2 linked regions of the Shimia isoporae genome follow. The main gene of each other region encodes a partner of the protein of the gene in region 2 in a complex. Links are inferred from orthologs where the notes say so. Each region holds a gene or a part of one and is shown on either strand. Other genes may lie near its edges.

Region 1 (2,932 bases), 430 kb from region 2 along the record:
AGCAGCGGTTCCAGAGCGTCATGTATCGGCAGGGTCGTCATAGGGGACTTATCGAGCAGGGCGTGCGTGACGTCCAGAGCTTAGTCCTGACGCAGCAACCTGGCCTTGCCATGGCGCGATGTAAGCGCGATTTCCGTTGCGCGCCACCTGTCGCCGGTAAAGGTGTAGGTGATTGCCAACGGGGATGTTTTAAGTTCGGCGAGTTCTTCCGCCGAGTAGCCGCCGATGCGGTCGTAAGTTCCCGAACAGGTTGTCATATTGCCGTTGGTGTTGCGGGTTTTGAGCGTAATGCGCACAAGGCGGGTGCCGTCAAACTGGGTCTGGTCGATGTTGCACAGCGTGGCGGCTGTCTGGTCTCGCACCGTGAGCCACATCATTGTCATCGGGTCTATTGCGCCTTGTTTTGCTGTGTTGGAGATGGGCGTCTCTGGAGACTGCTCGCCTGCAATTTTTGTTGGCAGACCGTCAGTAAACCCGAGCTTGGTTTCGGAAATGCGGCGGCCGGTGTCGATGAAGCCGGTGTAGGCCAGTGGCAGGAGGCGGCTTTGCTGCACGCGGCCGTTGGATGCCACGGAAAAGCGAATGCGCTTGAGTACGCCGGCAAGACCCGTGGTCTGAAAAGACCCGTCGCCCCTGTATGTTGCTTGCGACTGAACCGTTTTGACTTGGAGTTCGCCTATCTTTACGCCGAAAGCGCGTACGGACCAAAGCTGGCTCTCTGCGGCGGCTGTGAAAGACGGGACTAGAAGCGCGATGCCAAGTGCGACGGCGCGACCAAGGTGTCGCATTTGTAGGCGGCGGGGTAGACAAGAGCGGATTCTGCGGGGCATGAACGGGTCTCAGAAGAACACAGGTGACGGCATGGACATCGCAGACTTGCGTGACAGGATATTGAACCAAGAGCGTCGTGCTCTGGCAAGGGCGATCACCTTGGTCGAAAGCGCGCGTGAAGATCACAGGGCGCAGGCAGCTGAATTGCTGGATGCTTTGCGTGGGGCTGGCAAGCAGGCGTTGCGGATCGGCCTGTCGGGAACCCCCGGCGTGGGCAAGTCCACCTTTATCGAGAGCTTTGGCATGATGCTGACGGCGCAGGGATTGCGCGTTGCGGTTCTGGCTGTTGATCCGAGTTCCGCGCGCTCTGGCGGTTCGATTCTGGGGGATAAGACACGGATGGAACGGCTGAGCCGTGACAAAAACGCCTTTATCCGTCCGTCACCAAGCCAGACGCACCTTGGGGGCGTCGCGCGACGTACACGAGAGGCGGTCGCGCTGTGTGAGGCTGCCGGCTTTGACGTGGTGCTGATCGAGACGGTCGGGGTCGGGCAATCCGAAACGGTTGTGGCGGAGATGTCCGATCTGTTTCTTCTCCTGTTGGCGCCAGCAGGTGGTGACGAACTTCAGGGCGTGAAGCGCGGCATCATGGAGATGGCCGATATTATTCTCGTGAATAAGGCGGATGGAGATCTCAAATCCACAGCAATCCGGACCTGTGCGGACTATTCGGGGGCTTTGCGGTTGTTGCGAAAGCGCCCGCAGGATCCGGAGGGATTTCCCAAAGCCATGACGGTGTCCGCCCTCGAAGAAAACGGGTTGTCTCAGGCCTGGGAGGAAATGGTCACGCTGACCGACTGGCGCAAAGACAATGGGCACTGGGCCGGACGGCGAGTGCAACAGGCGCAGTACTGGTTCCATGAAGAATTGCGACAGGCGCTGTTGGCTCGGCTAGAGACAAAGGACGCTCGCGACGTCGTCGAGGCTCTAGGTGCTGACGTAGCGGCGGGCGAGATTGCTCCCTCCGCTGCCGCAGAAAAAGCCCTCATGACCTTGGGGATTGCCAGCACAAAGGCGTAAAGCCTGACGGATCAGTGACGTGGGGCCGCTGCCCTGCGGAGGCGGTCATTGATCGCCCGGCCCAGACCGACTTCGGGTATCGGGGATACCGCGATCGGAGCGTCGCCGGACTTGTCCAGCGCGTGAAGGTGATGAAACAGATTTGCTGCAGCTTCTGTCAGGTCACCAGCGGGGCTGAGATTGAGAGTGGCATTTTCAACGGCTCCGAAGCCGAGAAGGCGCTCGCCCTTTGAAATGCGGGTGGCGTTCAGCCGCACAGAGGCGCCGGGCGCGTAGTGTGACAGCATCTGCCCCGGAGCAGAGAGGGGGTCGCCGTCCTGATAGTGCGAAAGCCCGGTGCCCAGCGCGGCTTCGAGAGCCTCTTGAGGCAGCCCGCCCGGACGCAGGAGTTTCGGGGTATCTGATAGCCCGAGTATCGTGCTTTCCACACCCACGTCACAAGGTCCGCCGTCGACCACTGCTTCAATCCTGCCCGCGAGCCCGGCAATTACGTGACCAGCTTCTGTCGGGCTGATACGGCCCGACGGATTGGCTGACGGCGCGGCCACGGGGCCGTCAAATTCTGCCAGCAATGCGCGGGCCACGGGATGCGCCGGCACGCGGATTGCAAGCGTCGGTAAATCCGCTGTGACAAGAGGCGACAGACCGCTGTCAGGGCGTAGGGGCAGCACCAATGTCAGCGGGCCAGGCCAGAAAGCAGACGCGATCCGGTCGGCACCGTCGTCCCAAATGACGTAGCGTTTTGCTGTCGCAGCATCCGGCACGTGGACGATCAATGGATTGAACCGCGGGCGGCCCTTGGCTTCGAAAATGCGGGCAACGGCGAAGTCATTGCGGGCGTCTGCGCCAAGCCCGTATACGGTTTCGGTCGGAAATGCGACCAGTCCACCCGCCCCCAGAATAGAGGCAGCATGCGCATATCCGACGCTATCTGGCGTGAGCGTTTGCGTTTCCAACGGGCAGGCTCCTGTGACGCTGCGTTCTTCTATCATAGGGCTCTTTCGCCCCTTACCGTAAAGCGAAATGCTGCATACAAGCCGCAGCAGTTAATGCCAAGCCTGCCGGAGAATTTCATGCCGTT
Region 2 (7,646 bases):
GCTCGCGCATTTGGGCGCGTTTCTGGGCGGCTTTGCTGTGACTGTTGTGCTTGGTTTCATCGGCGCTCCCCTGATTTTCGGCGGGGGTGGCACGAACCTCGTGGTGATTGTCTGGTCGCTGGCTGCGTTCTGGCTTCTGGTTCAGGTGGCGCTTCTGGTGGCGGTGCACGGCTGGCTGTTTGAAGTTCTGAGCGGCGATTTGCGGGACGAAGGGTGGTTCTGGGGCCGGTTCGGAACCGTACTGGCTGTCGCGTTTTTGTCGGGGCTGCTTGGCTATTGGGGGCTTATCGGGCCGCTCGGGGCCGTCGCGCTGGCATATGTGGTGATATTTTTCGGAGGCGGGTTTCTCTTGATACATTTGAAGGGGGCGGAAGCGCTGTGAAAGACCAGAGCCAGACAGAGGGCGTTTTGTCCATTGAGCGCACCGGCCGGATTGGTGGATTTGAGGCCGGAAGGCTGGCCTACGGGTGCTGGCGTTTTGCGGGCTCGACGGTCTCCGAGGCGACAAGGAAAATTGAGGCGGCGCTGGAGATCGGAGCAAATTTGCTTGATACAGCAGCCATTTATGGCTTCGGAGATCAGGGATTTGGTGCGGCCGAGGCTGTGCTGGGTGACGTCTATGCAGCGCAAAGTGGCCTGCGCGACCGCACGGTTCTGGTCACCAAGGCGGGCATTCATCCTCCGGTGCCCTACGACAGCCGCGCGTCAAATCTGATTGAGAGTTGCGAGGCGTCGCTCGCGCGGCTCAGAACCGATGCGATCGACGTTTTCCTGATCCATAGACCGGACCTCCTTGCATCCTTTGAAGAGGTTGCGGCAGCTTTGACGAAATTGCGCGCTGACGGCAAAGTCCGCGCAGCGGGGGTCAGCAATTTTACTCATACCCAGGTACGGGCGCTGCAGAGTAAACTGGATTTCCCACTGGTGGCCACGCAGCCGGAGTTTTCGCCATTGGCTATCGCGCCTCTGGAAGACGGCACGCTCGATGTGGCGCAGGAATTTGACATGGCCACCATGGCGTGGTCACCGCTTGGCGGTGGACGGCTGACCGGTGCGCATCACCCCGACGCTGGCACACAGGAAGCGCGGGTTCTGGCTGTGCTGGATGGCATTGCAACACGTGAAGGCGTCGGCGTGGATCACGTGGCTTTGGCTTGGGTGTTGGCACACCCGGCGAATGTTTTTGCGCTGATCGGGACCCAAAACGTGGGCAGAATAAGGGAGTCGGCAAAGGCTTTTGACGTCTCGCTCAGCCGGCAGGACTGGTACGATGTTCTGGTTGCGGCCCGTGGGGCGCCGATGCCGTGAGGCGATCGTGTGCTCATATCACGCCTCAGTTGCGGCGGTCGCGGATTTCCTGCTGGCGCATCGGCATTTTGTCGATGGATGCAGAGATCTCCCGAACGTCCCACGGAAACGGTTTGCGCAGGTACGGGATACCGTCTTTCCCGATTAACACGAGCATGAAGCCGCGAGGACGGAGCCGTTCGCGGACAGCGGAGGGCGTGTCGGTGTCGGTATCCACAATCACGACAACATCGCGTTCGGCAAGGTCCGCCGCCCTCGCTTCGATCAGCGCCATTTGCTCGACGAAGCGTGGATCGCGGTCTGTATCGGCAAAAACAACGAGGGGTCTGTTGAGCCAAAGGAAATCGTCGAGAACAACCTCTGAAGCCGGGCGTATTAGCGTTTCCGTAGGCGTTTCCTCAGCGGCCAGAACCGGTGCGGTCAGAAAGGCCAGAAAGCTCGTCATAACAAAGGCTAAGCGGTGTTTCATGATGTCTCCTGTTAGAGGCAATATAAGCGCTTTTACTGGCAATACGACCACCTTTGGCGAGCAGGTCAGCAAAATTCATGTGATTAACCCGAAATGCACAGGTGCGGCGGCATGATGCACGTAAGTGATATCCGGCCGGTAACGCCCGCGTTGGCGGCCTCTGAAGGGGTGCATGGCAACATGGACGTTATTTTGCATGTGGGCGCGCATATGACCGGCGTGACCTCGTTGACGTATTATCTGGATCGGAATCGACGCGCGTTGCGCAACCGTGGCCTTGCGTTGTGGACAATGACGGACACGCGAAAAGGGCTTTTTGACGGGCTGACCCTGCGTTCGGGCCTTTACGGCGTCGAGCGGCGTCGGATGCGGGGCGCGGGACGTGTGCGGCTGCGTTGCGCCAGTCTTGAACGGGCGCGTGCAAAGGAATTGCTTGTCTGTGATCCGGGGATGCTCGGCGGCGTCTGTGACAACGTGGCCACCGAGCGGCTTTATCCTGCAGCCGGCGAGCGGTTGGCGCGGATGGCGCATGCGTTTGATGGTCGGGTGAAACGTGTGATCATCAATATTCGGGCGCTGGAAGATTACTGGGCTGCAGCGTTGGCCCATGCGGTACAGAACGGGTTTCCGTTGCCGCTGCAATCCGAACTGGACCGCTTGGTGACGCAGCCGCGCAGTTGGCGTCGGGTGATCACCGACATTGCCGCTGCGGCTCCGGAGGCGGACATACTTGTGGCGCCATTCGAGCGCATTGGCGAGAAACCGGATGATGTTGTCGAATTCGCCGTTCAGGGCCGGTTTGACGCTCCTACGCCTTTGCGTGTCGGCATAACGCCGCAAGTGCCGCATCTGGATGCGTTGCGCGAGGCGTTGCTGGACCGGTTCGAGGATGAGGAAAGCCTGCCGGAGGGCAATGGACGGTGGCAGCCGTTCAATTCGGTGCAGGTTGAGACTTTGCGGGCAATCTATGCGTCGGACCTGGCTTGGTTGCGGTCGGGCGCGGAAGGGCTCGCATATTTGATTGAGGAGAAGGATCCGTTGCGGTTGAGGAAACCGTTGGTCGGGACCTGACCGAGGGACAAGAAAGAGGGACATTGCGATGAGCGATACCAAGAAGTGGGAAGAGTTGGCCGAGAAGGAACTGCGCGGTCGGCCGTTGGAAGACCTTACGTGGAAGACGTTGGAAGGCATTGACGTCAAACCGCTTTATACCGAGGCGGACACACAAGGGCTGGACCACATGGGATCGCTGCCCGGTTTCGGCCCGTTTACGCGCGGACCAAAAGCAACGATGTATGCGGGGCGTCCGTGGACCATCCGCCAATACGCCGGGTTCTCGACAGCGGAGGAATCCAATGCCTTTTACCGCCGCAACCTCGCAGCCGGTCAGCAGGGTGTTTCGGTGGCCTTCGATCTCGCCACGCACCGTGGCTATGACAGCGATCACGAGCGGGTGGTTGGTGACGTTGGCAAGGCAGGGGTAGCGATCGACTCTGTCGAGGACATGAAAATCCTGTTTGACGGCATACCGTTAGACAAGGTGTCGGTATCGATGACCATGAACGGTGCCGTTGTTCCGATCCTGGCAAACTTTATTGTCGCTGGCGAAGAGCAGGGGCATGACAAGGCGCTTTTGGCCGGGACCATTCAGAACGACATTCTGAAAGAGTTCATGGTGCGAAACACATATATCTATCCGCCAGAGCCGAGCATGCGGATTATTTCCGATATCATCGAATACACGTCCAACGAGATGCCGAAATTCAATTCGATCTCGATCTCCGGCTATCACATGCAGGAAGCCGGCGCGAACCTTGTGCAGGAGCTGGCCTATACGCTGGCGGACGGGCGTGAATATGTACGCGCCGCGATGAACGCGGGTATGGATGTAGACAAGTTTGCGGGGCGTCTGAGTTTCTTCTTTGCAATTGGCATGAACTTTTTCATGGAAGCGGCGAAGCTGCGGGCGGCGCGTTTCCTCTGGCACAAGGTGATGACCGAGTTTGGCGCGAAGAATGAACGCTCGAAAATGCTGCGCACCCACTGTCAGACGTCGGGCGTAAGCCTTCAGGAACAAGACCCGTATAACAACGTGATCCGCACTGCTTACGAGGCGCTGTCGGCTGTTTTGGGTGGCACGCAGTCCTTGCACACAAACGCGCTGGATGAGGCCATTGCGCTGCCGACGGACTTTTCGGCACGCATCGCACGCAACACACAGCTGGTGTTGCAGGAAGAGACTGGCGTGACGAACGTGGTCGATCCGCTGGCGGGTTCTTATTACGTTGAGGCGCTGACAGATGACCTGATCCAGAAAGCCTGGGCGCTTATGGAAGAGGTCGAGGAAATGGGCGGCATGACCAAGGCGGTGGCGTCCGGCATGCCGAAGCTCCGGATCGAGGAAAGCGCTGCGACCCGCCAAGCAATGATCGACAAGGGTGACGAGGTCATCGTGGGCGTGAACAAGTACCGCAAGGAGCAGGAAGACCCGATCGACATCCTCGACGTGGACAACGTCGCGGTTCGGGAAAGTCAAATTGCGCGGCTTGAGACCATCCGCGCCGAGCGCGACAGCGAGGCTTGTGAAGCGGCACTGGACAACCTGACCAAAGTGGCAAAAGAGGGCGGCAACTTGTTGGCCGCGGCAGTGGAGGCAGCGCGGGCACGTGCGTCCGTGGGAGAGATCAGCATGGCGATGGAGAAAGAGTTCGGACGCCACCGCGCGGAAGTGAAAACTTTGGCAGGTGTGTATGGCGCAGCTTATGAAGGCGACGAAGGCTTTGCAGCCATCCAGAAGTCCATCGAAGAATTCGCGGAAGAAGAGGGGCGCCGTCCGCGTTTGCTCGTGGTGAAGATGGGACAGGACGGGCATGACCGTGGCGCCAAAGTGATCGCGACAGCCTTTGCCGACATTGGCTTTGACGTCGACGTGGGTCCTCTGTTCCAGACGCCGGACGAAGCCGCACAGGATGCAGTCGACAATGATGTGCATGTGGTGGGGATTTCCTCTCAGGCGGCCGGTCACAAGACTCTGGCGCCGCAGCTAATTGAGGCCCTGAAGACCAAGGATGCCGAAGACATTATCGTCATTTGCGGCGGCGTCATTCCGCAGCAGGATTATGAGTTCCTGCAGAAAGCTGGTGTGAAGGCGATCTTTGGTCCGGGCACCAATATTCCCGAGGCAGCGCAGGATATCCTGAAGTTGATCCGCGAAGCGCGAGGGTAAACTCCGCTTTGAACGGGTTTTGGGAAGGGGCGCTGAGGCGCCCCTTTTTTTGTTGGCGCGCATTGAAAGGAAATTGCCGTTGTAGAGGTCGAGTCTTTGGGGTTTGCTGAAGCGCGGATTGAAGGGGAATCGCAGATGTTGGAACTGGATCATCTGGCGGTCGCGGGCGAGAGCCTAGAGGCGGCTGTGGCGCATGTTGAGGACGCGTTAGGTGTGAAAATGTTGCCCGGAGGGCAACACGCGCGATATGGCACGCACAACCAGCTTTTGGGCCTGGGCGACGGGCTGTATCTGGAGGCGATCGCGACAGACCCCTCAGTCGGGTCTTTGCCCCACGCACGGTGGTTTGATCTGGACCGGTTCGAAGGCTCGCCACGGCTGGGCAACTGGATTTGCCGCAGCGATGATCTTGAGGCGGATGTGGCCTCGATCCCTCTAGATGTGGGTTTGCCGGTGGCTTTGACGCGTGGGGATTTGCGCTGGCGGATGGCGGTGCCGGACAGTGGCGTGTTGCCCTATGGAGATTGCTTTCCGGCGTTGATGCAGTGGGATGTATCGCCCACGCCTGCAAGTTTGCTGGCGGGATCGGGTTGCACCTTGCTTCGGCTGGAGGTCGCGCATCCTGATGCAGGAGACCTGCAGGCCGCAGTGCCGTTAATTGATCCGAGGATTGTTTATGTCGAAGGAACAACCGCACTGCGCGCAAGTTTCGACACACCGCACGGAAAGAGGGTTTTGCAATGATCATTCGCACGGCGCGGATCGGTGATGCTGCCGGTGTCGCGGTGATCTGGAATCATGAAATACGCGAAGGCGTGACTACATTTACGACGGCTGAAAAGACCGAAATGGGGCTGGATGCCGATATCGCTGACCGCGGGGATGCATTTCTTGTGGCCGAAGAAGCGGGCGAGTTGCTTGGTTTCGCCACTTTTTTTCAGTTTCGTGGCGGTCCGGGCTATGCGCACACGATGGAATATACCATCCATCTTGCGCCCCGTGCGCGGGGCAAGGGCGCCGGGCGGCAGTTGCTCTCTGCGCTTGAGGACAGGGCGCGGGCGGCGGATGTGCACATACTTGTGGCCGGTATCAGCGGTGAGAATGCCGCCGGAGTAGCGTTCCATGAGCGAATGGGATTCGAACACGTCGGGCGGATGCCTGAGGTTGGACGCAAGTTCGATCGGTGGATGGATCTCGTACTGATGCAGAAAGTCCTGTAAGCCACAATTGATTCTGCGCCTGCAAAAGTTAAGGTGGTTCCATGTCGATCTGGACCCGAATTTCCCAAGCATTGGCGGCCCTTAGTCAAGGAGAGCCGCTGTCTACCGTTTTTGAACATCTGCGCGCGCCGCCCGAGCGATCGGTGGCGTTTACGATTGCCGTAATCGCGCTTGGAGCGAAAATGGCCAAAGCGGATGGGTTGGTTACACGAGATGAGGTTACGGCCTTTCGCGAAGTGTTCCAAATTGCGCCCGAAGACGAAGCGAATGCCGCCAGGGTTTTTAACATGGCGCGGCAGGACGTGGCAGGTTTCGAGGAGTATGCGTCGCGTATTTCCGGGTTGTTTGGCGCCAATAAAACAGCGCCGGATGACCTTATGGAGGGGCTTTTTCATATCGCGGTGGCGGACGGCGAGTACCATCCGAATGAGGATGCATTCTTATTACGGGTGGCGGAAATTCTCGGCGTTGAGGAACGCAGTTTCGTTGCAATGCGAGCGCGTTTTGTACCTGATGCGGAAGCGGACCCCTACACGGTGCTGGGTGTGACCCCAGACATGGACAAAGCTGATATCCGCAAGGCGTGGCGTAAGCTGGTAAGGGAAACACACCCGGATGCGATGATTGCAAGGGGTGTGCCGGAAGAGGCGATCAAGCTGGCCGAAAAGCGGATGATTGATGTGAACCGCGCCTGGGAACAGATCAACGAGGCCGCCTGATGCGGATCGCCGCATATAACGTGGAATGGTTTTCTTCGCTTTTTGACGATGACAACAAGCTGGTCATGGATGACGGATGGTCAAGCCGTCGTGGCGTAACGCGGGCCCAGCAGGCTGAAGCGCTGGGGGTGGTCTTTACGGCACTGGATGCGGATGCCGTGATGGTGATCGAAGCACCGGATCAGGGGCGGGTGCGCCGGACGGTTGAGGCGCTAGAGCATTTTGCACAAGTTTTCGGGTTGCGGGCGCGGGAAGCCGTAATGGGGTTTTCCAATGATACGCAGCAAGAGATTGCGTTGATGTATGATCCGGATGTTCTTGAGGCGCGGCATGACCCTGTGGGGCACAACACGACAACTGAAGCGCCAAGGTTTGACGGCGTGTTCAGCATTGATCTGGACGTGGATGCAACCAAGGATCAGGTGGTTTTTTCAAAACCGCCTCTGGAGCTGGCTTTGCAGACAAAGTCGGGGCGTCACTTGAGGATGATTGGTGCGCACCTGAAATCCAAGGCGCCCCATGGCGCGAAGACGCGGGACGAGGTCATGCGGGTGTCGATTGCCAACCGGCGCAAGCAGTTGGCGCAGGCAATCTGGTTACGACGGCGGATCGAGCGACACCTGTCAAAGGGTGAGGACCTGATTGTTTTGGGCGACTTGAACGATGGTCCCGGACTAGATGAATACGAAGACCTATTCGGCCGT

Evidence for each region.
Region 1: the proteins of scpA (region 2) and meaB are in contact, whole or in part, in a crystal structure (PDB 8DPB), measured with the Methylorubrum extorquens proteins. The link is inferred for Shimia isoporae from one-to-one orthologs. Residues at the interface, in SOR27001.1 of Methylorubrum extorquens: Glu577, Glu578, Asn579, Asp580, Gly581, Arg582, Arg583, Arg585, His596, Ala604, Ser605, Ala608, Asp609, Gly611, Phe612, Asp613, Val614, Asp615, Ile616, Gly617, Pro618, Leu619, Glu625, Arg628, Gln629, Val631, Glu632, Asn633, Asp634, Glu661; in SOR26638.1 of Methylorubrum extorquens: Arg20, Ala21, Ala24, Arg25, Thr28, Ser32, Arg33, Arg34, His37, Thr98, Gly99, Gly100, Ser101, Ile102, Leu103, Lys106, Thr107, Ala110, Ala113, Ile114, Asp115, Arg116, Ala118, Phe119, Ile120, Arg121, Pro122, Pro124.

Annotation. Positions count from the first base shown.
Region 1 is NZ_SMGR01000001.1:506,981-509,912, forward strand. What follows is about bases 1-2,856. They hold meaB (methylmalonyl Co-A mutase-associated GTPase MeaB), read left to right. Parts: upstream 1-861; coding sequence 862-1,851; downstream 1,852-2,856. Other genes in these bases: hrpB (ATP-dependent helicase HrpB), read right to left, coding at 1-41; BXY66_RS02500 (DUF3108 domain-containing protein), read right to left, coding at 81-788; BXY66_RS02510 (L-threonylcarbamoyladenylate synthase), read right to left, coding at 1,863-2,807. In the rest of the region: BXY66_RS02515 (acyl-CoA dehydrogenase), read left to right, coding at 2,925-2,932. UniProt on the Escherichia coli protein: Binds and hydrolyzes GTP. Likely functions as a G-protein chaperone that assists AdoCbl cofactor delivery to the methylmalonyl-CoA mutase (MCM) ScpA and reactivation of the enzyme during catalysis.
Region 2 is NZ_SMGR01000001.1:929,688-937,333, forward strand. Bases 2,537-5,439 are described here. They hold scpA (methylmalonyl-CoA mutase), read left to right. Parts: upstream 2,537-2,876; coding sequence 2,877-5,003; downstream 5,004-5,439. Other genes in these bases: BXY66_RS04570 (hypothetical protein), read left to right, coding at 2,537-2,848; BXY66_RS04580 (VOC family protein), read left to right, coding at 5,139-5,439. Outside these bases: BXY66_RS04555 (hypothetical protein), read left to right, coding at 1-382; BXY66_RS04560 (aldo/keto reductase), read left to right, coding at 379-1,308; BXY66_RS04565 (DUF4174 domain-containing protein), read right to left, coding at 1,334-1,777; more of BXY66_RS04570, read left to right, coding at 1,889-2,536; more of BXY66_RS04580, read left to right, coding at 5,440-5,747; BXY66_RS04585 (GNAT family N-acetyltransferase), read left to right, coding at 5,744-6,223; BXY66_RS04590 (molecular chaperone DjiA), read left to right, coding at 6,265-6,942; BXY66_RS04595 (endonuclease/exonuclease/phosphatase family protein), read left to right, coding at 6,942-7,646. UniProt on the Escherichia coli protein: Catalyzes the interconversion of succinyl-CoA and methylmalonyl-CoA. Could be part of a pathway that converts succinate to propionate.